DNA from 3 places in the Streptomyces sp. NBC_00631 genome. Region 3 is predicted to be linked to each of the others. Evidence: riboswitches for the same ligand, from Rfam matches in the RefSeq annotation. Region 3 holds a riboswitch; each other region holds the start of a gene.
The links. A riboswitch is a leader RNA that binds a small molecule or an ion and turns the genes downstream of it on or off. The one in region 3 is predicted to bind thiamine pyrophosphate.
Positions count from the first base shown of each region.

Region 1 (7,901 bases), 2.4 Mb from region 3:
CGGCACGGCCCGGGCCTGCACGGACTTCCTCCTCGAAGCCGCCGAAGCCGCCGTCCCGGGGCTCCGGGAGCGCCTGCTCTGGCACGAGACGCGGCTGCCGGAACACGCCACGGGCACCCCGGAGTTCGGGGAGGTCTCGGCTCCCGCCCTCGCCGCCGGCAAGGGACGTTTCCTGCATCCGGCCAACACCACTCGGCTCCCGGGGTTGTACCGGGTGGGCGGCTGGTCACACCCCGGTGGCGGGCTCGCGCACGCCGGCATGTCGGGGGCGCTGGTGGCCGGACTGATCGTGGAGGGGCCGGAGTTCCGCGGCTCGCAGTGAGCCGGGCTCCTCGGGACGGCTTCAGAAACGGTACTGCTGCTCGTCGTACCCGTTGCCCTGCTGGCTCTCCTGGCCCTGTCCGTCGCCCTGGTAGGGGTACGGCTGCTCCTGCGGGAGTTCGCCGCCGTACGTCTCGTCGGCGCGCTGCTGCGGGACCCAGACACCACCGGCCGGGGTCTCGCCGAAGCCGCCGGTGCCGTACTGGCCCTGGGCGTACCCCTGCTGGTCGTACTGCTGGGTGCCGTACGACGACTGGTCGTACCCCTCGCCGCCGTAGGTCTGGTTGCCGATGTACGGGTCGGAGTAGTTGGCGTACTGCTGCTGGCCGCCGCTCGTGTCGTAGCCGTACTGCTGCTGGCCGTAACCGGAGTAGTCGTAGGCGTAGTTCTGGTCGGTGCCCTGGGCGGCGTACGCCTGGTCCTGGCCGGCGGTCGCGTAGGCGGCCTGCTGGTCGCCGGCGGCGTAGCCGGAGTCGCGGTAGACGCCGTAGGAGCCGGTGTCGTCGGGCAACGGCTGCGGCTCGTACACCGCGGTCGACTCGGCCGCGCCGGGCTCCATGGTGCGGGCCGCCGGGGTGAAGACGTCGTCACGGTCGTAGTCGTCACCGCCGTAGGACGGCGTGCCGCCCGTGGCGTAGCCGCCCTGCTGCTCGGCGTAGGCGGCGTCGGCCGCGTCCGGGTCGGTGGCTTCCAGGCCCGGGTCCTGGTCCGGCTCGCCGCGGCGGCGCTTGGTCAGGCCGCCGCCGTCACCCTCCGCACCCGGGCGCTTGACGGCCCAGCCCGCCTCGAAGCCGCGGCGGAACGACAGCGTGACGTAGGTCTGGCCGACCGCGAAGGCGATCGCGCCCACGCCGATGACGATCACAGACGGGATCAGGACACCGAAGACGACCCCGAGGAAGCCCACGAAGGCGAGCAGCCGCCAGCGCAGCCGCGCCTTGTACTGCAGCAGTACCTCGCCGAGCAACCACAGTGCGACGATGCCGAACGCTACGTAGAGGACCGTCCAGCCCATGTACGCCCCTCCTCCAGTGACCGCTACGCAGTGTGTCGTACTCCGGTGCGGCCGGTCTAGGCCTGCGGGGGATGGTGCAGGCCCAGGTTCTCGTAGATCTCCAGCGTCGCCGTGGAGCTGTTCAACGTGATGAAGTGCAGTCCGGGCACTCCCTCGGCCAGCAGCCGGGCGCAGAACTCCGTGGCGTGTTCGATGCCAATGGAGCGTACCGCCGCCGGATCGTCTTTGGCTGTGAGGATCCGCTCTTTCAGGGCGTCCGGGAAGGCCGCGTTGCTGAGTTTGGGCAGCCGTTCCAGCATCTTCACACTGGTGACCGGCAGAATTTCCGGGATGACCGGAGTTTCACAGCCGGCCGCGGCGACCGAGTCGCGAAGGCGAAGATACGACTCGGGCTGGAAGAACATCTGCGTGATGGCGTAGTCGGCGCCCGCGCGGCACTTGTCGACGAAGTGCCGGACGTCGGTGTCCCAGTCGTCGGAGCGCGGGTGCATCTCCGGGAACGCGGCGACGCCCACGCAGAAGTCGCCCGACTCCTTGATGAGCCGGACGAGTTCGGCCGCGTAGGTCAGCCCTCGCGGGTGCGCCACCCACTCGCCCATCGGGTCGCCGGGCGGGTCGCCGCGCACCGCGAGCATGTTGCGGATCCCGGCGTCCGCGTACTGGCCGATGATGTTCCGCAGCTCGGCCAGCGAGTGGTCGACCGCGGTGAGGTGGGCGACCGGGGTGAGCGTGGTGTCGGCGACGATCTGCTCGGTCTCCTTGACGGTGCCCGCGCGGGTGGAGCCGCCGGCGCCGTAGGTCACGGAGACGAAGTCGGGAGCGACCGCCTCGACCCGCCGGAGCGCGCTCCACAGGTTCCGCTCACCCTTGGGGGTCTTCGGCGCCGAGAACTCGAACGAGTACGTGATCTTGCCGGTGGCGAGCATGTCGCGCACGGTGCGTGCGCGGTCAGTCCTGGTGGATGCGGTTCCGAGGGCCATACCCGCAGGTTAGTCAGGGGTGGACGGTCACCCAACCGAACTCGGGATATTTGCCCGAATTGTCGACCTCGCGTCCGGATACTGGACAAGTTTCCGGACAGCGCCCCCCTGCGCGCTACCGCGAGCGCAGCCGCTCGGCGAACTCGGCCGCCGCCGCGCCCGGGTCGCCGGCGGCGGTGAGCGCGCGGACCACGACCACCCGGCGGGCGCCCGCGTCCAGCACCTGGTCGAGGTTGCCGAGGTCGATGCCGCCGATGGCGAACCAGGGGCGGTCGGTACCCAGGGCGGCGGTGTACCGCACCAGGCCGAGGCCGGGGGCGGGGCGGCCGGGCTTGGTGGGGGTGGGCCAGCAGGGGCCGGTGCAGAAGTAGTCCACACCGTCCTGCACGGCGGCCGCGGCGGCCTCCGGCTCGGCGTGCGTGGAGCGGCCGATCAGGACGTCCGGGCCGAGGATCGCGCGGGCGGCCGGGACCGGCAGGTCACCCTGGCCGAGGTGGAGCACGTCGGCGCCGGCCGCGTGGGCCACGTCCGCGCGGTCGTTGACCGCGAGCAGCTTGCCGTGCCGGGCGCAGGCGTCGGCGAACACGGCGAGGTGCTCCAGCTCCTCGCCGGCCTCCAGGCCCTTGTCGCGCAACTGCACGATGTCGACACCGCCCGCCAGGACCGCGTCCAGGAACCCGGCGAGGTCGCCCTGCTCCTTGCGGGCGTCCGTGCACAGGTAGAGCCGGGCGTCGGCCAGCTGGGCGCGGGCGGTGTCGGTCATCGGTTATCCCCCGTTGTGTCAGTACTGGTCGCCTCAGACGGCGAGCGCCTGGGCGCGGCGCTTCACCTCCGTGCCGCGATTCTCGCTGAGCGCCTGCGCGGGGGTGCCGGGCAGGGTGGCGTCGGGGGTGAAGAGCCACTCCAGCATCTCTTCGTCCGTGAAGCCGTCGTCCCGCAGGAGCGTCAGGGTCCCGGACAGGCCCTTGACGACCTTGTCCCCGTCGATGAAGGCGGCGGGGACGTGCAGCGCCCTGTTCTCACCGCGGCGGACGGCGATGAGCTGGCCCTCCTTGACCAGCTGCCGCACGCGGGTCACCTCGACGTCCATCATTTCCGCGATGTCGGGGAGGTTGAGCCAGGCGGGGACGAGAGCATCGATCTTTGCGTCAATCTCGGTCACGGGATCTAGGGTAGGCGCTCCGACGAGCGGGCCGCGATGGCAGTGCCGGGACGGGTCGTGGTTCGGGTGCGGCGCCACGGGGGCTGGTCGCGCCCACGCGGCGGAGCCGCACATGTCACGGCCCCGCCCCTATCGGGGCGCTGTAGTCGCGTTCTTCAAAGGGCGGGCCGGGTCGGACAGGGCCTCGGCGTCCATACGGGTACCCGCCTCGATCAGGCGGCGGCCCTGGGCCAGGTCCCGGGGGCGGCCTACCGCCAACAGGGCTACCAGGCGGTCCTCGCGCAGCCAGCAGACGCTCCAGGACGGGCCGGTCGGGTCGCCGCGCCAGACCATGCGGTCGGCCGCGGCGTGGTGGCCGGCGTACTGGACGAAGCGGCCGAACTGTTCGGACCAGAAGTACGGGACCGGGTCGTAGACGGCGTCGGTCTCGCCGAGGATGTTGGCGGCGACCGTGCGGGGGCCCTGGAGGGCGTTGTCCCAGTGGTGGACCAGCAGGCGCTCGCCGTAGCGGCCGGACGGGAAGGAGGCGCAGTCGCCGACCGCGTAGACCTCGGGGGCGGTGGTGCGCAGGCGGTCGTCGGCCAGCACCTCGCGATGCGCGCCCAGCTCGATGCCGGAGCCGGTCAGCCAGGCCGTGGCGGGGCGGGCGCCGATGCCCACCACGACGGCGCCCGCGGGCAGCCGCGAGCCGTCGTCGAGCACCACAGCGCCGGGCTCGACGCGCGCCACGCGCGCGTGCGTGCGCAGTGCGGTGCCGCTGTCCGCGTACCAGGCGGCCATCGGCGCGGCGACCTCGGCGGGAAGCGCTCCCGCGAGCGGGCGGTCGGCGGCCTCCACGACGGTCACCGCGCAGCCGGCCTCGCGGGCCGCGGTGGCGAACTCGGCGCCGATCCAGCCCGCACCGACGACCACGATGTCGTGCTGCCGGGCGAGTACGGGCCGCAGCCGCTCGGCGTCGTCCAGGGTGCGCAGCAAGTGGACGCCGGGCACGCCCTCGGTGCCGGGCAGCGTGATCGGCTCGGCACCGGTGGCAAGGACCAGGACGTCGTAGGGCACCGGTCCGGCCTCGGTGTCCAGCTCGTGGTCGGCGGTGCGCACGCCCAGCGCCTCGCGGCCGAGCGCCAGCTCGATGCCGAGCGCCTCGAAGTCGACCTCGAAGGCGGAGCCCTCCGACTTGCCGAGCAGCACGGCCTTGGAGAGCGGCGGCCGGTCGTACGGCTGGTGCGGCTCGGCGCCGATCAGTGTGACGGTGCCGGTGAATCCCTGCTCGCGCAGGGCGACGGCGGTCTGCACCCCGGCCATGCCCGCGCCCACGACGACCACGCGCCGTGCCTGTGACGTGCCCCGTCGCTGCGTCTGCTCGCTCACCTGATCACCATAGACAAGAACGATAGACAACTGACAAAGAGTCAGTCAGGGGTCGTGGCGAGTGACCTGTTGCACAGCGCCGTCCGAGGCCGTCTTACAAGGGTGGAGCCGCGCGGGCTAGGGTGGCGGGGAAGCACACGCGGGAGCCCGGACGCACCGGGCTGAGAGGGAGGCTGGCGGCCTCCGACCGTACGAACCTGATCCGGGTCATGCCGGCGAAGGGAGGGGCTGGACGCCCATGTCCTCACGTACGTCCGACGTCCTCGTCATCGGGGGCGGGATCATCGGCCTGGTCACGGCCTGGCGAACGGCTCAGCGCGGGCTCGCCGTCACCGTGGTCGACCCCGGGCCCGGCGGCGGGGCCGCGCAGGTGGCGGCCGGGATGCTGGCCGCGGTCACCGAACTGCACTACGGCGAGCAGACCCTGCTGGGGCTCAACCTGGCCTCGGCCCACCGCTATCCCGGCTTCGCCGCCGAGCTGACCGAACTCACCGGCCACGACCTCGGCTACCGGCGCTGCGGCACCCTCGCGGTCGCGCTGGACGCCGACGACCGGGCCCATCTGCGCGAGCTGCACGCCCTCCAGCAGCAGTCGGGCCTGGAGTCCGAATGGCTGTCCGGGCGGGAGTGCCGGCGCCTGGAGCCGATGCTCGCGCCGGGCGTGCGCGGCGGGCTGCGGGTGGACGGCGACCACCAGATCGACCCGCGTCGGCTGGCGGCCGCGCTGGTGGCCGCGGGCGAGCGGGCCGGGGTGGTGTTCCACCGCGACTGGGCGGAGCGGCTGGAGGTGGTCAGGGAGCGGGCCGCCGGTGTCGTCACCCGCGCGGGTGAGGCGCTGGGCGCGGATCAGGTGGTACTCGCCGGCGGAAGCCTGAGCGGGAGGCTGGCGGGCGTCCCCGACGAGGTGCGGCCGCCGGTGCGGCCGGTGAAGGGGCAGGTGCTGCGGCTGACCGTGCCCGCGCGGTACGCGCCGTTCCTCAGCCGGACCGTACGGGCCGTGGTGCGCGGCGGGAACGTCTACCTGGTGCCCCGGGAGAACGGCGAACTGGTCGTCGGCGCGACCAGCGAGGAGCTGGGCTGGGACACGACGGTCACGGCGGGCGGCGTGTACGAGCTGCTGCGCGACGCGCACGAGCTGGTGCCCGGCATCACCGAGCTGCCCCTGACCGAGACCCGGGCCGGACTGCGCCCCGGCTCCCCCGACAACGCGCCGCTGCTCGGGCCGACCCGCCTCGACGGGCTGCTGCTGGCCACCGGGCACTACCGCAACGGGGTGCTGCTCACACCGGTCACGGGGGACGTGATGGCGGAGCTGCTGGCCGGCGGCGAGCTGCCGCCGGAGGCCCGTCCGTTCACGCCGAAGCGGTTCGACCCCGTCCCCGCCGTACTCGTGGAGCAGACCGTATGAACATCTCCGTCACCATCTCCGTCAACGGGGAGCGCCGGGAGATCGCCCCGGGCACCGCGCTCGACACCCTCGTACGGTCCCTCACGGCGGCGCCGTCCGGCGTGGCCGCGGCCGTCAACGAGACCGTCGTGCCGCGCGGTCAGTGGGCGGCGACCGGGCTCGCCGAAGGTGACCGCGTGGAAGTTCTCACCGCCGTGCAGGGAGGCTGAGCCATGGCCGACGATCCGTTCGTCCTCGGGGGTACGACGTTCTCCTCCCGGCTGATCATGGGGACCGGGGGTGCGCCCAGCCTGGAGGTGCTGGAACGGGCGCTCGTCGCGTCCGGCACCGAGCTGACCACGGTGGCGATGCGGCGGGTGGATCCGGGGGTACGGGGCTCCGTGCTGTCGGTCCTCGATCGGCTGGGGATCCGGGTGCTGCCGAACACGGCGGGGTGCTACACCGCCGGGGAGGCCGTGCTGACCGCCCGGCTGGCGCGGGAGGCGCTGGGAACCTCCCTGATCAAGCTGGAGGTCATCGCCGACGAGCGGACGCTGCTGCCGGATCCGGTGGAGCTGCTGGACGCGGCGGAGACGCTGGTGGACGACGGGTTCACGGTGCTGCCGTACACGAACGACGATCCGGTGCTGGCCCGGAAGCTGGAGGACGTGGGGTGCGCGGCGGTGATGCCGCTCGGGTCGCCGATCGGCTCCGGGCTCGGGATCCGCAACCCGCACAACTTCCAGCTGATCGTCGAGCACGCCCGGGTGCCGGTGATTCTGGACGCGGGAGCCGGTACGGCGTCGGACGCGGCGCTGGCGATGGAGCTGGGGTGCGCCGGGGTGATGCTGGCGTCGGCGGTGACCCGGGCGCAGGATCCCGAGCGGATGGCGTTCGCCATGCGGGCCGGGGTGGAGGCGGGGCGGCTGGCCCGGCTGGCGGGCCGGATTCCCCGCCGGTACCTCGCGGAGGCGTCGTCTCCGGCGGAGGGCCTGGCCGTGCTGGACCCCGAGCGCCCCGCGTTCTGAGCGCCGGTCCGCTCCCGTCTGCTCTCCCACCCACGCACCGCCCGAAACGGTTCGTTGGAGGGCCGGACTCTCCCGTGGGGGCCGATCGCCGTCGGCGGCTGCGGGAAGGGGGAGAAAGCACGCCCGGGGGTGATCACCATCGGCGCCTGCGGGTGGGTGCGTATTTCAGCCGGGTGTGAAGCGTCACAGGTGCGCTGCAGTCCTCCGGGGTAAGCGGTCTCACCAGTGGGGGTGTCAGCCGGTGCTCGTACACTCGCTGCGTGGATACGACCCTTCAGGACCCCCTCGTCGGGCAGGTGCTCGACGGCCGTTATCGCGTCGACGCGCGGATCGCCGTCGGCGGGATGGCCACGGTGTACCGGGCCCTGGACATCCGGCTGGACCGGGTCCTCGCGCTGAAGGTGATGCACCCGGCGCTCGCCGCCGACGCGTCCTTCGTCGACAGGTTCATCCGGGAGGCCAAGTCGGTCGCCCGGCTGGCCCACCCCAATGTCGTCCAGGTCTTCGACCAGGGGGCCGACCGGTCGTATGTGTATCTCGCCATGGAGTACGTGGCCGGCTGCACCCTGCGTGACGTGCTGCGCGAGCGCGGCGCGCTGCAGCCGCGGGCCGCGCTGGACATCCTGGAGCCGGTGCTGGC
Region 1 is NZ_CP107734.1:3,118,401-3,126,301, forward strand. It holds gene OHB00_RS14295 (phytoene desaturase family protein) at 1-322, shown strand, start outside; gene OHB00_RS14300 (hypothetical protein) at 344-1,336, opposite strand; gene metF (methylenetetrahydrofolate reductase [NAD(P)H]) at 1,393-2,316, opposite strand; gene thiE (thiamine phosphate synthase) at 2,432-3,079, opposite strand; gene OHB00_RS14315 (Rv2175c family DNA-binding protein) at 3,113-3,478, opposite strand; gene OHB00_RS14320 (NAD(P)/FAD-dependent oxidoreductase) at 3,608-4,846, opposite strand; TPP riboswitch at 4,976-5,087, shown strand; gene thiO (glycine oxidase ThiO) at 5,085-6,254, shown strand; gene thiS (sulfur carrier protein ThiS) at 6,251-6,463, shown strand; gene OHB00_RS14335 (thiazole synthase) at 6,467-7,261, shown strand; gene pknB (Stk1 family PASTA domain-containing Ser/Thr kinase) at 7,522-7,901, shown strand, end outside.
Region 1: it holds a riboswitch for thiamine pyrophosphate, as region 3 does, so the genes downstream of both, thiO (glycine oxidase ThiO) here and thiC (phosphomethylpyrimidine synthase ThiC) in region 3, are expected to answer to the same signal.

Region 2 (7,901 bases), 2.2 Mb from region 3:
TGGGCAGCGGCTGACAGCGGGCCACGGGGCCACGCCGCGGTAGCGGCAGGTCGACACAGCATGGACCGTCTGGACTCGTTGCTGCCGACGGTTCCGGTGGTGTGGTTGCTGATGGTGTTGTTCGTGGGCGGCGGCTGACAGCGGGCCACGGGGCCACGCCGCGGTAGCGGCAGGTCGACACAGCATGGACCGTCTGGACTCGTTGCTGCCGACGGTTCCGGTGGTGTGGTTGCTGATGGTGTTGTTCGTGGGCGGCGGCTGACAGCGGGCCACGGGGCCACGCCGCGGTAGCGGCAGGTCGACACAGCATGGACCGTCTGGACTCGTTGCTGCCGACGGTTCCGGTGGTGTGGTTGCTGATGGTGTTGTTCGTCGGTAGCGGCTGAACCACTCGGGCGCCGGCTTGCGGTCGGCCTACGGAGATGTGGCCTCGGCGGCTGATCTACGCGGACATCGCGGCGGTCGGTATGCAGCCGGCGTAGCGGGGCCCCTCCTTCGCAGGGGCGTAGCGGGGCCCCTCCTTCGCAGGGCGGGGGCTCGTTGGTGGGGCCCCGGATGACGCAGCAGAAATCGCATGGGCATGCCGGTCAGAGGCAGACTCCCTGTGAGGACGCTGTGTTCTCCGACGTGCAGGGAGTTGCCCATGCCCCTCGACCCGGCTCCGGCCTCCACCCCGTCCCCGACCCCGGCCCCGCCGCCGGTGCGGTTCTGGCCCGTCGACGATCTGCCCGCCCTCGACCCGGACCCGTTCCTGGACGAGATGCTGCGTGACGAGCCGGTCACCCGGATCAGACTCGCGCACGGCGAGGGGGACGCCTGGCTGGTCACCCGGTACGAGGACGTCCGCTTCGTCACGTCCGACCCGCGTTTCTCCCGGGAACTGGTCGTCGGCCGAGACGTCACCAGCATGCGCCCGGCGCCCGTGGCCTCCCAGACGGCCGGCCTGCAGTACATCGACCCGCCCGGGCACAACCGGCTGCGCCGGGTCGTCGCCCGTGCCTTCACCGGGCGGGCCATGCAGCGGCTGCGGCCGATGGCAGAGCGCCGGGCCGGTGAACTCCTCGACGCGATGGAGGCCGCGGGCCCGCCGGCCGACCTCATGGAGCATCTGCACGGCCCGTTCCCGATCGCCGTGATCCGCGACTTCCTCGGCGTCGACGAGAAGGACTGGCACCGCTGGGCGGCCACCGGCGAGGCGCTGCTCTCCGCCGGTCCCGACGCCGAGGAGCGTGCCCGGGAGGCCGCTCGCGCCACCCGCGCCCGGATCGCCGAGCTGCTGCACAGCCGCCGCGAGGAACCTCGCGAGGACCTCGCCGGGGTGCTGGCCCAGGCCACCGCCGACGGCGAGATCACCGACGACGAGGCGATCTCCCTGGCCACCGCCATCCAGGTCAGCGGCGGCCACGCGGTCCGCAACAACAGCGGCTCGATGATGTACGCGCTGCTCACCCACCCCAGGCACCTGGACCGGCTGCGCCGCGAGCCGGAGCTGCTCCCCAAGGCGGTGGACGAGCTGTTCCGCTACGTCCCGCACCGCAACGGCGTCGGTATCCCGCGCGTCGCCGCCGAGGACGTCGAGGTCGGCGGCCAGCTGATCCGCGCCGGTGACGTCGTCTACAACGCCTACGTCGCCGCCAACCGCGACCCCGCCGTCTTCACCGACCCCGACGACCTGGACTTCGAGCGGGCCAACGGTCCCCACCTGGCCTTCGGGCACGGCCCCCACCACTGCATGGCCGCGATCATGGCCCGCATGGAGGCCGAGATCATGATCGGCTCGGTGCTCGCCCGCTTCCCCGGCATCCGGCTCGCCGTGCCACCCGAGGAGGTCGAGTTCCAGCGCCAGGGCCTGATCCGCGGACCGCGTACGCTGCCCGTGACCTGGTGACCGGCGAGGGCCGAGGAGGACTCCACCATGCTGACGACCACCTACGTCCCCGGCGCTCCCAACTGGCTCGACCTGGGCACCCCGGACACCGGCGCGAGCGCCGCCTTCTACGCGGCCGTCTTCGGCTGGGGACACCGGTCGGCGGGACCGGAGGCGGGCGGCTACGGCTTCTTCGAGCAGGACGGCAGGAAGGTCGCCGGGATCGGCCCGCTCACCGGGGAGGGCGCGAGCCCGTCCTGGAGGGTGTACTTCCACACCCCGGACGCCGACGCCACCGCCAAGGCCGTGGAGCAGGCCGGCGGCAGCGTCCGGATCGCCCCGGCGGACGTCTTCGCCTTCGGGCGGGCGGCCGCCTTCGTCGACCCCACCGGCGCCGACTTCGCCGTCTGGCAGCCCGGCGAAACCCAGGGCCTGGACCTCGTCGCGGTCCCCGGCAGCCTGGCCAGGACGGAGCTGTACACCACCGACGCGGACGCGGCGAAGGCGTTCTACGGTTCGGTCTTCTCCTGGCGGACGACCGATGTGCCGATCGGCCCGGCACTGACCTACACGGTTCTCTTCCCCGCCCCCGGTGACGCGTCCTCCCACGGCGGTCTGATGCAACTGCCCCAGGCCAACCTCGACGCCGGCTCCACCTCGGAATGGCATCCCTACTTCGAGGTGCGGGACTGCGACACCACACTCGCCTCGGCCACCGAGGCCGGAGCCACCGTCCTCATCCCGGCCACCGAGGCCCCGGGCATCGGCCGCTTCGCCATGTTCCTCGACCCCTCCGGTGCCCCTTTCGCCATCATCACCACCGCCAGAAGCTGAACTCGCTCCCGGGGCCGTGCCGGCCCCGGACCCACCGTCGCAGGCCACCCGAATCGATCTGCGACACTGGTAGAACCATGCCCAAGCCCGGAGAACTTACTTTCGTCGCGCCGCGCGGAGCCAAGAAGCCGCCGCGGCATCTCGCTGATCTCTCGCCCGCCGAGCGCAAGGACGCGGTGGCCGAGGTCGGGGAGAAGCCGTTTCGTGCCAAGCAGCTCTCGCAGCACTACTTCGCGCGGTACGCGCACGACCCCGAGCAGTGGACGGACATCCCGGCCGGCTCGCGGGACAAGCTGCGGGAGGCGCTGTTCCCCGAGCTGATGACCGTCGTACGGCATCTGTCGACCGACGAGGGGACGACGCGCAAGACGCTGTGGCGGCTGTTCGACGGCACGCTCGTCGAGTCGGTGCTGATGCGCTACCCGGACCGGGTGACCATGTGCATCAGCTCGCAGGCGGGCTGCGGGATGAACTGCCCGTTCTGCGCGACCGGGCAGGCCGGGCTGGACCGGAACCTGTCCACCGCCGAGATCGTCCACCAGATCGTCGACGGGATGCGGGCGCTCAGGGACGGGGAGGTGCCCGGCGGTCCCGCGCGGCTGTCGAACATCGTCTTCATGGGGATGGGCGAGCCGCTCGCCAACTACAAGCGGGTCGTCGGAGCCGTCCGGGCGCTGACCGACCCCGCCCCGGACGGGCTCGGCCTCTCGCAGCGAGGGATCACCGTCTCGACCGTCGGACTGGTCCCGGCCATCCACCGGTTCGCCGACGAGGGCTTCAAGTGCCGGCTCGCGATCTCCCTGCACGCCCCCGACGACGAACTGCGCGACACCCTCGTCCCCGTGAACACGCGGTGGAAGGTGCGCGAGGTCCTCGACGCCGGGTTCGAGTACGTCGAGAAGAGCGGGCGGCGCCTGTCCATCGAGTACGCGCTCATCCGCGACATCAACGACCAGGCGTGGCGCGGTGACCGGCTGGGCCGGCTGCTCAAGGGCAAGCCCGTGCACGTCAACCTCATCCCGCTGAACCCGACGCCGGGTTCGAAGTGGACCGCGTCGCGGCCGGAGGACGAAAAGGCGTTCGTCGAGGCGATCGAGGCGCATGGTGTGCCGGTGACGGTCCGGGACACCCGTGGGCAGGAGATCGACGGCGCCTGTGGTCAGCTCGCGGCCACCGAGAGGTGAGCGCCGTAGGGACCGAGCGGTAGGATCTGGCCAACACATCTTCATATTCCGACAGGGGAGCGCCACAGCGCTGAGAGTGCGGCAACCGGGCCGCAGACCCTCTGAACCTCGCCCAGGTCATTCTGGGTAGGAAGTTCGGTCATTACTCAAGCTGTTGCGCCCTGCCCGCACACCGCGGGCGGGGCCGCGTCTCTTCCTGGACAACCCCAGGAGGAAAACACCAGTGCACACCAGGACCTTCGTGGCCGCGGCCGTCGGGCTCGGGCTCGTGACGCTGTCCGCATGCTCGTCCTCGGCGGACAGCGGAGCCGACTCCAAGACCGTCACCCTCGTCAGCCACGACTCGTGGGCCGTCTCCAAGAACGTGCTCAAGGACTTCGAGAAGCGGTCCGGCTACCAGGTCAGGGTCCTCAAGGACGGCGACGCCGGGCAGGCCGTCAACAAGGCTATCCTGACCAAGGACAACCCGCAGGGCGACGTCTTCTTCGGGGTCGACAACACCCTGCTGTCCAGGGCCCTCGACAACGGTCTCTTCCAGTCGTACGAGGCGAAGGGGCTCGGCACGGTCGGCACGGCGTACCAGCTCGACGCGGCCAAGCACCGGGTCACACCCATCGACTACGGCGACATCTGCGTCAACTACGACAAGGCGTACTTCACCAAGCACAAGCTGAACCCGCCGACCTCGTACGCCGATCTCGTCAAGCCGCAGTACAAGAACCTCCTCGTCACCGAGAACGCGGCCACCTCCTCGCCGGGGCTCGGCTTCCTGCTCGGGTCGGCCGCCCAGTACGGGGACGGCGGGTGGCAGGGCTACTGGAAGAAGCTCACGGCCAACGGCGTCAAGGTGGTCGACGGCTGGGAGCAGGCCTACGACGAGGAGTTCTCCGGCTCGGCCGGCGGCAAGAAGGCGGGCGGTGACCGGCCGCTCGTCGTGTCGTACGCCTCCTCCCCGCCCGCCGAGGTCATCTACGCCGACCCGAAGCCGAGCACCGCGCCCACCGGGGTCGCGACCGGCACCTGCTTCCGGCAGATCGAGTTCGCCGGGCTGCTGAGCAACGCCAAGAACACCAAGGGCGGCAAGGCGCTCATCGACTTCCTGGTCTCCAAGGAGTTCCAGGAGGACATGCCGCTGAACATGTTCGTGTACCCGGTGGTCAAGGGGGCCAAGGTGCCTGCCGAGTTCACCGAGTACGGGCCCGCCGCCCAGGATCCCGAGACCATGGCGCCCGACAAGATCGCCGCCAACCGTGACCAGTGGGTCAAGACGTGGACGTCACTCGTACTGAAGTAGCCCCGCGAAGGGGCCGTTCGGGGAGCGCGGCGCGGCTCGGTCTGATGGCCGTGCCCGTCGCGTTCTTCGGCGTCTTCTTCGCCTGGCCGGTCGCGGCGATCGTCACGCGCGGGCTGAAGGCCGACGGGGTGTGGCAGTTCGGGAGGATCGCCGATGTCGTCGGTCGGTCCGACATCCGGCACGTGCTCTGGTTCACCACCTGGCAGGCGCTCGCCTCCACCGCGCTCACCCTGCTGGCCGCACTGCCCGCCGCCTACGTCTTCGCCCGCCTCGACTTCCCGGGCAAGCAGGTGCTCCGGGCCGTGGTGACGGTCCCCTTCGTGCTGCCGACGGTCGTCGTGGGGACCGCCTTCCTCGCGCTCGTCGGGCGGGGCGGACTGCTGGACGAGCTGTGGGGGGTACGACTCGACACCACCGTCTGGGCCATCCTGCTGGCGCACGTCTTCTTCAACTACGCGGTCGTCGTACGGACCGTGGGCGGGCTGTGGGCCCAGCTGGACCCGCGGCAGGAGGAGGCCGCCCGGATGCTCGGCGTCTCCCCGCCGGCCGCCTGGCGGAAGGTCACCCTGCCCGCGCTCGCGCCCGCCGTGGCCGCCGCCGCGCTGATGGTGTTCCTGTTCACCTTCACCTCCTTCGGTGTGGTGCAGATCCTCGGCGGGCCGACGTTCTCCACCCTCGAAGTGGAGATCTACCGGCAGACCTCCGAGATCTTCGACCTCTCCACGGCCGCCGTCCTCACCCTCGTACAGTTCACCGCGGTCGGCGCGATCCTCGCCGTGCACGCGTGGACGGTACGGCGGCGGGAGAGCGCGCTCAGGCTGGTAGACCCGGCGGTGACGGCGCGCCGGCCGCGCGGGGCCGGGCAGTGGGCACTGCTCGGCGGGGTCCTCGCCACCATCGCCGTACTCCTCGTCCTGCCGCTGGCCGTGCTGGTACGGCGGTCGCTGGACGGCGGGTTCGGTTACTACCGGGCGCTGGGCGACGCCGACGGCGGGACCTTCCTGGTCGCGCCGATCGAGTCGGTGGTCAACTCCCTGGAGTACGCGGTCGCGGCCACCGCCATCGCGGTGGTGATCGGCGGGCTCGCCGCCGCCGCGCTGGCCCGCCGGGACGCGGGGCGGCTGGTACGGGGGTTCGACGCGCTGCTGATGCTGCCGCTCGGGGTGTCCGCGGTGACCGTCGGCTTCGGTTTTCTGATCGCGCTCGACAAGCCGCCGCTGGATCTGCGCCAGTCCTGGGTTCTGGTCCCGCTGGCGCAGGCGCTGGTCGGCGCGCCCTTCGTCGTGCGGACCATGCTGCCCGTGCTGCGGGCCGTGGACGAGCGGCTGCGGGAGGCGGCGGCCGTGCTCGGGGCGTCGCCCTGGCGGGTCTGGCGGGAGGTCGATCTTCCCCTGGTGCGGCGGGCGTTGCTGATCGCGGCGGGCTTCGCCTTCGCGGTGTCGCTGGGGGAGTTCGGGGCGACCGTGTTCATCGCACGGCCCGACAACCCGACCCTGCCGGTGGCGGTGGCCCGGCTGCTGTCCCGCCCCGGTGATCTCAACTACGGCCAGGCGATGGCCCTTTCCACGATTCTCATGGTGGTGTGCGCGGTGGCGCTGCTGGTTCTTGAGCGGCTGCGGACCGACCGGACGGGGGAGTTCTGATGCTGCTGGCTCTCGACGCGGCCACCGTGCGGTTCGGCGGACGGGCCGTCCTCGACGCCGTCGGCCTGAAGGTGGCCGAGCACGAGGTGGTGTGCGTGCTCGGACCCAGCGGAAGCGGCAAGTCGACGCTGCTGCGGGCGGTGGCGGGGCTGCAACCGCTGCACTCCGGGCGGGTGTTGCTCGACGGGCACGACCAGGCACGGGTGCCGGCGCATCGGCGCGGGGTGGGGCTGATGTTCCAGGACCATCAGCTCTTCCCGCAGCGGGACGTGGGCGGGAACGTGGCCTTCGGGCTGCGGATGCGTGGTGCCGGTAAGACGGAACAGGCCGCGCGTGTCGCAGAGTTGCTGGACCTGGTGGGACTGCCGGGCGCGGCCCGGCGGGCCGTCGCCGGGCTCTCCGGCGGGGAACAGCAGCGGGTGGCGCTGGCCCGGGCGCTCGCGCCCCGGCCCCGGCTGCTGATGCTCGACGAACCGCTGGGGCAGCTCGACCGCTCGCTGCGGGAGCGGCTGGTGGTCGAACTGCGTGAGCTGTTCGGGCGGTTGGGTACGACCGTGCTCGCGGTGACGCACGACCAGGGCGAGGCCTTCGCACTGGCCGACCGGGTGGTCGTGATGCGGGACGGGCGGATCGCCCAGTCCGGCACGCCCCTGGACGTCTGGCAGCGGCCCGCGGACGAGTTCGTGGCCCGCTTCCTGGGCTTCGGCAACGTGGTCCCGGCGACCGTCGAGGGAACGGTCGCGGTGACGCCGTGGGGGAAGGTGCCGGTGCCCGAGGGCGCCGGGCAGGGGGCGCGGACCCTGCTCGTCCGGCCGGCCGGAGTACGGCTGGTCGCCGCCGACGCGGGGCTGCCCTGCACGGTGGCCGCCCGCACCTTCCAGGGCACCCATGTCACCGTCCATCTCCAGCCCCAGGACGGCCCCCGCCTGGAGGCTGCCTGCGCACTGCGGGCGGCGCCGGAGGCCGGGGACGCGGTGGGCGTCGAGTTCGACGCGGCGGAGACCGTCGTACTGGACTGAGGCCGCGCGGGTACGACCGAGGCCCGCCCCCGGGGATACGGGGAGGGGCCTCGGCGTGTA
Region 2 is NZ_CP107734.1:7,786,905-7,794,805, forward strand. It holds gene OHB00_RS35910 (phosphatidate cytidylyltransferase) at 1-14, shown strand, start outside; gene OHB00_RS35915 (cytochrome P450) at 644-1,888, shown strand; gene OHB00_RS35920 (VOC family protein) at 1,916-2,701, shown strand; gene rlmN (23S rRNA (adenine(2503)-C(2))-methyltransferase RlmN) at 2,779-3,885, shown strand; TPP riboswitch at 3,929-4,036, shown strand; gene OHB00_RS35930 (thiamine ABC transporter substrate binding subunit) at 4,109-5,179, shown strand; gene OHB00_RS35935 (ABC transporter permease) at 5,224-6,822, shown strand; gene OHB00_RS35940 (ABC transporter ATP-binding protein) at 6,822-7,841, shown strand.
Region 2: it holds a riboswitch for thiamine pyrophosphate, as region 3 does, so the genes downstream of both, OHB00_RS35930 (thiamine ABC transporter substrate binding subunit) here and thiC (phosphomethylpyrimidine synthase ThiC) in region 3, are expected to answer to the same signal.

Region 3 (7,901 bases):
CCGCGAGGAACTGCGCAATCCGGCGCGGTCCACCCCGGCCACCGTCCAGGATTCCGGCTCCGCGGAGCCGGGCACGGGCGGCGCGATGGGGCTCGCCACCACCCTCGGCGAGGCTGCCGAGACCACCGGCGCCGGAGGCTTCGCCCTCGCCCTGGTCCTGGCGCCCGTGCTCGCCGGCACCGCCGCGGCGATCTTCCTCCTCGTCGGCTACGTCCTGAAGATGCTGGACCCGGCTCCGGCGTTCGCCCAGACCATGCTCACCGCGGGCTGGGTGTTCGGCGCCGTGACCGCGGCGACCGTCGTCATGGCCGGCACGGGACTGCTGCTCACCGCACTGCGCAACAGCCCCTCGCTGGAGGCCGGAGCCTACGGCGAACCCGGCGGGGAGGTGGCCAAGGCCCGGGAGGCCTGGCGGGACGCCCTGCTGCAGCGGGGCATCCTGCCTTTCCTCCGAGAAGCCCTGGCCACCGAGACCGGCACGGCCGGGCTGCCCAGTACCGCTCCGTCGGGCCCGGCGGGCCGGATGCCGCGTCTCGGTTACGACCGTCCCGGCTTCAGCACCGACGACGGCACAGCCCCCGCCCCCCGCCCGAGCTTCACCAGCCCGGACTACACCAGCCCGGACTTCGGAGGCCCGGAACACCAGCCGGAATAGCCCGGCTTGCGCCCCTCCCAGGGGGCGCAGGCCGGACACCCGGTCTACGAGGCCGCACCGGGGGACTGACGGGCGGCGCGCCCGTCGAACTCCTCCCGTGCCTCCTGCATGGCGGCCATGTTCGCCTGCGACCAGTCGGTGATGCGCTGCACGAGCCCGCCCGCCTCCTGACCCAGCTCGGTCAGCCGGTACTCCACGCGCGGCGGCACCGTCGGATACACCGTGCGGGTCAGCAGTCCTTCCCGCTCCAGCGCGCGCAGGGTCTGCGTCAGCACCTTCGGCGTCACGCCGTCGAGCCGTCTGCGCAGTTCCGCGAAGCGCATGAGCCGGCCGTCCGCAAGGGCCACCAGCACCAGCATGGTCCACTTGCCGGCGATCACGTCCAGCACGGCACGGGTCGGGCAGTCGCGCAGGAAGACGTCCACGCCGCCGTGTTCTCTCAGGTCGAAGCCGGTATCCATGAGGAACCTCGATATCAGGAAAGTGCCTTCTTCCACAGGGCTGTCGTCCGGGCCGAGCATGGGACGCGACGCGCCCCACCGACGAGGAGTCCTGATGTCCGCCCGTATGCATGCTGTCGTCCAGTCCGTGTTCGGTGGCCCCGAGACGCTGGAGTACGCCGGGACCGGCATACCCGAGCCGGGGCCGGGCCAGGTGCTGGTGCGGGTCGCCGGGGCCGGGGTCAATCCCGGGGACGCGGTGCTCCGCTCCGGCCGGGTGCCGGAGCTGGTCGAACTGCCGTGGACGCCGGGCAACGATGTCGCCGGTGTCGTCGAGCAGGTCGGCGAGGGGGTGACACGGTTCGCCCCGGGCGACGGGGTGTACGGCATGCTGCCGGTCTCACGGCGCGGTGCCTACGCCGAGTTCACCGTCGCGCCGGCCGGGGCGCTGGCCCCCGCTCCGGGGAACCTGGAGCTCGCGCTCGCGGCTGCCGTGCCCCTGGTCGCGGTCACCGCCTGGCAGGCGCTGGCCGTACTGGCGCGGGTCCGGCCCGGTGACCGGGTGCTGATCCATGCGGCGGCCGGTGGCGTCGGCCATGTCGCGGTGCAACTGGCCAAGGAACTGGGGGCCTACGTCATCGGCACGGCACGGCCAGGCCGGCACGAACTGCTGCGCGGGCTGGGTGCCGACGAGCTGATCGACTACACGACCACGGCCTTCGAGTCCGCCGTGGCTCCGGTGGACACGGTTCTGGACCTGGTCGGCGGCTCCTACGGACCGCGCTCCCTCGACGTGCTTCGCCCCGGCGGTCTGCTCGTGGGCGCGTCGATCGACCCGGGAACGGACGAAGGCCAGGCGGCCGAGCGCGGGGTGCGCTATGTGTGGGTCACTGCTGCTCCCTCCGGTGAGCTGCTGGAACGGATCACGGAACGTATCGAGACGGGCCGGCTGCGGGTACTCGTCCAGGAGACCTACCCGCTGTCCGAGGCCGCGGAGGCCCATCGCGCGATCGAGGCCGGGCGCACCACCGGAAAACTCGTCCTGGTACCCTGAGACGCACTACCGTGCCCCCTGTGAAGGCCCGTCAATGAAGGCCCGTCACAAGGTGCGTGTCGTCCTGCTCGACAGTGACCACCTGGTTCTCCTGCGCCGGGGCTGGCCGTGCGGCTCCCCGTACTGGACGACCGTGGGCGGCAGCGTCGAACCCGATGACACCGGCCTCGAAGCGGCACTGCGCCGCGAGGTGATGGAGGAGATCGGCGCCACGATCGGTCCCGCCACCCCCCTTCCGACCGTGACCGAACCGGGCGAGACGCTCACCGTCACGCAGCACTTCTTCCTCGCCGATCTGCTGGACATGCGCCTGGACCGCCGCGACGGCCCCGAGCTCGCCGCCCCTGACACCGGCGACTTCGAGCCGGTCCGGATCCCGCTGGACCGGGCCGCCGTGAGCGCCCTCGCCCTGCACCCGCCCGAACTCGCCGCGTACGTCCTGGACCAGGCCGAGGCCTGGCGAGCCAGATAGCCGGGCCCGGGGCACGTGCCGGAAGCCGCTTCCCCGGACTCCGGCACGCTCCCGGGCCCGCGGTCACTCCGCGATCGGCAGATAGACCCGGTTGCCCGCAGCCGCGAACTCCTTGGACTTCTGCGCCATACCCGCCTCGACCTCGGCCCGGTTGCCGCCGTGCTCGCGGCGGATGTCCTGGGAGATCTTCATCGAGCAGAACTTCGGCCCGCACATCGAGCAGAAGTGGGCCGTCTTCGCCGGCTCCGCCGGAAGCGTCTCGTCGTGGAACTCGCGGGCCGTGTCCGGGTCCAGGGCGAGGTTGAACTGGTCCTCCCACCGGAACTCGAAGCGGGCGTCGGACAGCGCGTCGTCCCACTCCTGCGCGCCCGGGTGGCCCTTGGCGAGGTCGGCCGCATGGGCTGCGATCTTGTAGGTGATGACACCGGTCTTGACGTCGTCCCGGTTGGGCAGGCCCAGGTGCTCCTTGGGCGTGACGTAGCAGAGCATCGCCGTGCCCCACCAGGCGATCATCGCGGCACCGATGCCGGAGGTGATGTGGTCGTACGCCGGTGCGACGTCCGTGGTCAGCGGGCCGAGCGTATAGAACGGAGCTTCATCGCAGATCTCCTGCTGAAGGTCGATGTTCTCCTTGATCTTGTGCATCGGGACGTGGCCCGGGCCTTCGATCATGGTCTGTACATTGAAACGCTTGGCGATCCGGTTGAGTTCCCCGAGCGTGCGCAGTTCCGCGAACTGGGCCTCGTCGTTGGCGTCCGCGATGGAGCCGGGGCGCAGGCCGTCGCCCAGGGAGTACGTGACGTCGTAGGCGGCGAGGATCTCGCAGAGTTCCTCGAAGTTCTCGTACAGGAACGACTCCTTGTGGTGCGCGAGGCACCAGGCCGCCATGATCGAGCCGCCGCGCGAGACGATGCCGGTCTTGCGGTTGGCGGTGAGCGGCACGTACGGCAGGCGCACGCCCGCGTGGACGGTGATGTAGTCCACGCCCTGCTCGGCCTGTTCGACGACCGTGTCCTTGTAGATCTCCCAGGTCAGTTCCTCGGCCCTGCCGTCGACCTTCTCCAGGGCCTGGTAGAGCGGCACCGTGCCGATGGGGACGGGGGAGTTGCGCAGCACCCACTCGCGGGTGGTGTGGATGTTGCGGCCGGTGGAGAGGTCCATGACCGTGTCGGCACCCCAGCGGGTCGCCCAGGTCATCTTCTCGACCTCCTCCTCGATGGAGGAGGTGACCGCGGAGTTGCCGATGTTGGCGTTGACCTTCACCAGGAACCGCTTGCCGATGATCATCGGCTCGATCTCCGGGTGGTTGACGTTGGCGGGCAGTACGGCCCTGCCCGCCGCGATCTCCTCGCGGACCACCTCGGGAGAAACGTTCTCGCGGATGGCCACGTACTCCATCTCCGGGGTGATCTCGCCCCGGCGTGCGTACGCGAGCTGCGTCACCGCCTCGCCGTCCCGGCCACGCCGGGGCTGACGCGGGCGGCCCGGGAAGACAGCGTCCAGGTTGCGCAGGCCGCCGCGCGGCGAGGTGTGCTTGATCCCGTCGTCCTCGGGACGGACGGGCCGGCCCGCGTACTCCTCGGTGTCGCCGCGGGCGATGATCCAGTTCTCCCGCAGCGGCGGCAGGCCCCTGCGGACGTCGGTCTCGACAAGCGGATCGGTGTACGGCCCAGAGGTGTCGTAGAGGGTCACCGACTGCCCGTTGGTGAGATGCACCTGACGGACCGGCACCCGCAGATCGGGGCGCGTGCCCTCGACGTACCCCTTGTGCCAGCCGATGGACTTCCCGCCTTCCGGGGACGGTTCGTCCGCAATGGGCTGTTCGTCCTGGTTGGAGGCAGGCGTGCGTGCGTCCTTGTTGGTCATGAGACCTACTCCCTACGCCGGCATTACCCGGTAACAGGTTCGGCGGTCGACGCAGCGGCTTCCGTCGGGCGACGCTCCTGTGAAACATCACTCGTTCCACGTGAAACATCGCGAATACGGAGGTCAGCGCCCTCTCAGCCCGGTGCTCCGAGCTCCCGCGTGTGCAAAGGTGCCTCCACGCTAGCGTCAATTCGGGCGCGGTGAACAGAGGGCCCCGGTCGTTCTTGCGATGATCTGGCGGTGACCTCGACACAGCAGCACCCCTATCCGCCCCCCGAGCCGCGGCGCGGCAACGGCGCCTCGCAGGGCGGTGGACCCGGCCACGGGGGCCATGGTGCCGGTGACGGCCACATCCACGGGCAGGGCGAGCAGTACGACCACCGACACGCTCCCAGCCATGCCCACCATGACGACAACGGCCACGCTCACGCCCACGGCCCCCAACCCGGCCCCGGCCCTCGTCAGACCCATGACCACTCGGCCAACGGCCAGGCCCCAGGCCACTCACATGGGCACAGCCACAGCCACGGCCCCGCCGCACCCGTCTCCAAGCATTTGCGCAAGGTCATCGCGGCGATCCTCATCCCTTTCACTGCTGCGGTCGTGGTCGGCCTGGTGGTGCTGTGGCCCGGCGGTGCCCCGCCGCACGAGCGCACCGGGGTCGGCTTCGACCGCCAGACACAGGCGGCGACGGTCACCAAGGTCGTCTCGGTCAGCTGCAAGTCGGTCAACGCCTCCGGAGGGGGCTCGACCGGCGACACCTCCACCGCCGAGGGCACTTCCTCGAAGCAGGAGGACGGCGGCACCTGCAAGAAGGCCACGGTCCGGGTCGACGCCGGCAAGGACGAGGGCCGTACCTTCACCGAGATCGTGCAGCCCGACCAGTCCCGGCAGTTGCACGAGGGCGAGAAGGTCGTGGCCGCGTACGAGCCCTCCGCGCCCAAGGACCTGCAGTACTCGGTCACCGACGTGAACCGGAAGTTCCCGATGGCACTGCTGGCCGGGATCTTCGCGCTCGCGGTCGTGGTGGTGGGCCGGCTGCGCGGTGTGATGGCGCTGGTCGCGCTGGCCGTCAGCTTCCTCGTGCTGACCCTGTTCATCCTGCCGGCCGTCCTGCAGGGCTCGAATCCGCTGCTGGTGGCGGTGGTCGGATCGAGCGCCATCATGCTGATCGCCCTGTACATGTGCCATGGGCTGTCCGCCCGGACCTCGGTGGCGGTGCTCGGCACGCTGGTCTCGCTGTGCCTGATCGGCCTGCTCGGCTCGGAGTTCATCGACTGGGCCGCGCTCACCGGCAACACCGACGACAACACCGGCCTGATCCACGGCCTGTATCCGTCGATCGACATGAGCGGACTGCTGCTGGCCGGTGTCATCATCGGTTCGCTGGGTGTCCTGGACGACGTGACGGTGACCCAGACCTCGGCCGTCTGGGAACTGCACGACGCCAACCCCACGATGGGTTGGCGCGGGCTGTACCGGGCGGGCATCCGCATCGGCCGCGACCACATCGCCTCCGTCGTCAACACCCTCGTGCTTGCCTACGCGGGCGCCGCACTGCCGCTGCTGCTGCTCTTCTCGATCGCGCAGAGCAGTGTGGCCACGGTTGCCAACAGCGAGCTGGTGGCCGAGGAGATCGTGCGCACGCTGGTCGGCTCGATCGGCCTGGTCGCCTCGGTGCCGGTCACCACGCTGCTCGCGGCCCTGGTGGTGTCGGCCGACCGGCCGGGCGCGGAGACGGCCGTGGCCATGGAGGCCGCGTCAACGGGGCCAACCGCATCGGCGTCGGCGCGCGGTGGACGGGGTCGGCGCCGGAAGCGGTGAGGCACGGACTACGGGGGTGAGCCGTGGACGGCGCGGGCGAGGACAACTGGCCCGGTAAGGGCCTCGTGGACGCGCAGAAGCGTTCCTGCGCGTCCACACGCGGCTCGGCGGAGCGGTGCGCGCACCGTGCCGTGACGCTTCAGCCTGCGCTCTGCTCCTCGGCCAGGATGCGGTCCAAAGCCTCGTCGAGATGGGCGTCGAAGTCGGCGAGCGAGCCCTCCTGACCAAGCGGCACCAGCTTGTCCGTGCGATCCAGGAAAGCCACCAGCGGCGGCGCGGAGGACCGGAACATCGCCTGGTCGCCGCCGACCTGAAGCCGGATCAGCACCTCGCCCAGCACCTCTGAGTCGGCGGGCGCGATGTGCACATCTCCCTCGCCGCACGGCCGCCCCACCCCGTCGATCAGCAGCTCCCGTCCGAAGGCCCAGGTCACCGGCGCGTCCCCGGGCAGGTGGAAGGTGAGCCGGACGGCATAGGGATCACAGGTCTCGTAGCGCAACTCCACGGGAATGCGGAAGGAGAGCTCCTCCGAGACGAGAAAGCTCATCATGACTTCTGCTTGTACGGACTCGCGCATTGCCTACCCCGTCATATGACACCGACTGGCCGGGATTTATCCCTTGATGGTGGTCAAATCTTGCTGAACGTACACGGGAGATCACAAGGAGTGAGTTTTCAGATACTGATAGCGATCGCCAGGGACCCCAGATGCCGGCCCACTCCGGCCTGCAACTGCTGGACCGCCGGCAGCAGCCGGTCGGCCTGGTGCAGGGGGAGGGAAATGGCGATCGTGGCGGCCGTGGTCCCGACGGTGAGGGGAATCGCGGCACAGACCGTCCCCAGCGCGTACTCCTGGCGTTCCACCACCGGGTCCATCCGCCGCGTCCGCTCCAGCCGTCGCAGCAGCGTCTGGCCGTCACGGACCGTGTACGGGGTGAGGGGCCGCACGGGATAGCGGCCGAGATGGTCGCGGCGGACGTCCTCGTCCAGCTGGGAGAGAAGACACTGGCCGATGGCGTGCGCGTGGCCGGTCTCGCGGAAGTCGGCCCACTCCTCGACCGCCGGGGTACCCGGGGAGTCGGAGACGCACATGACCTCGATCTCGCCGTCCCGGTACATGGCGAAGTACACCGGGACCCCGATCGAATCCCGCCAGTCGGCGAGGGTCTCGACGACCGCGCTGCGACGTTTCTGCTGCGCTCCACTGCTGCTCAGCCGCTCCGCCGCCTCACCGAGGAAGAACAACCCCTTCTCACGGCGCAGATAGCCCTCGTGGACCAGGGTGCGCAGCAGGTGGTAGGCGGTGGGCAGGGCGAGGCCGGTCTCCCGGGCCAGCTGTTTGGCGGGGGCGCCGTGTTCGTGCCCGGCGACGCACTCCAGCAGGCGCATCGCACGCTGCACGGAGCCGATCAGGGTGGCCGAATGCGGCTGTGCGGGGTCGGCCGGGGCGGCGGGCCGCTGTACGGGCGGTGTGCCGGAACGGCGTTGGGTCGGGGGTGGGGGATGTTCCGTGGGTGCGGAGGTGGCGTCAAGCGTGGCCAAGGGTCACTCCCGGAGCGCGAGGGGGTCAGCGACTCTAACCGTCCGCCG
Region 3 is NZ_CP107734.1:5,549,865-5,557,765, forward strand. It holds gene OHB00_RS25450 (hypothetical protein) at 1-655, shown strand, start outside; gene OHB00_RS25455 (winged helix-turn-helix transcriptional regulator) at 700-1,116, opposite strand; gene OHB00_RS25460 (NADP-dependent oxidoreductase) at 1,211-2,149, shown strand; gene OHB00_RS25465 (NUDIX domain-containing protein) at 2,184-2,621, shown strand; gene thiC (phosphomethylpyrimidine synthase ThiC) at 2,685-4,487, opposite strand; TPP riboswitch at 4,480-4,656, opposite strand; gene OHB00_RS25475 (YibE/F family protein) at 4,728-6,311, shown strand; gene OHB00_RS25480 (SsgA family sporulation/cell division regulator) at 6,451-6,888, opposite strand; gene OHB00_RS25485 (IclR family transcriptional regulator) at 6,987-7,724, opposite strand.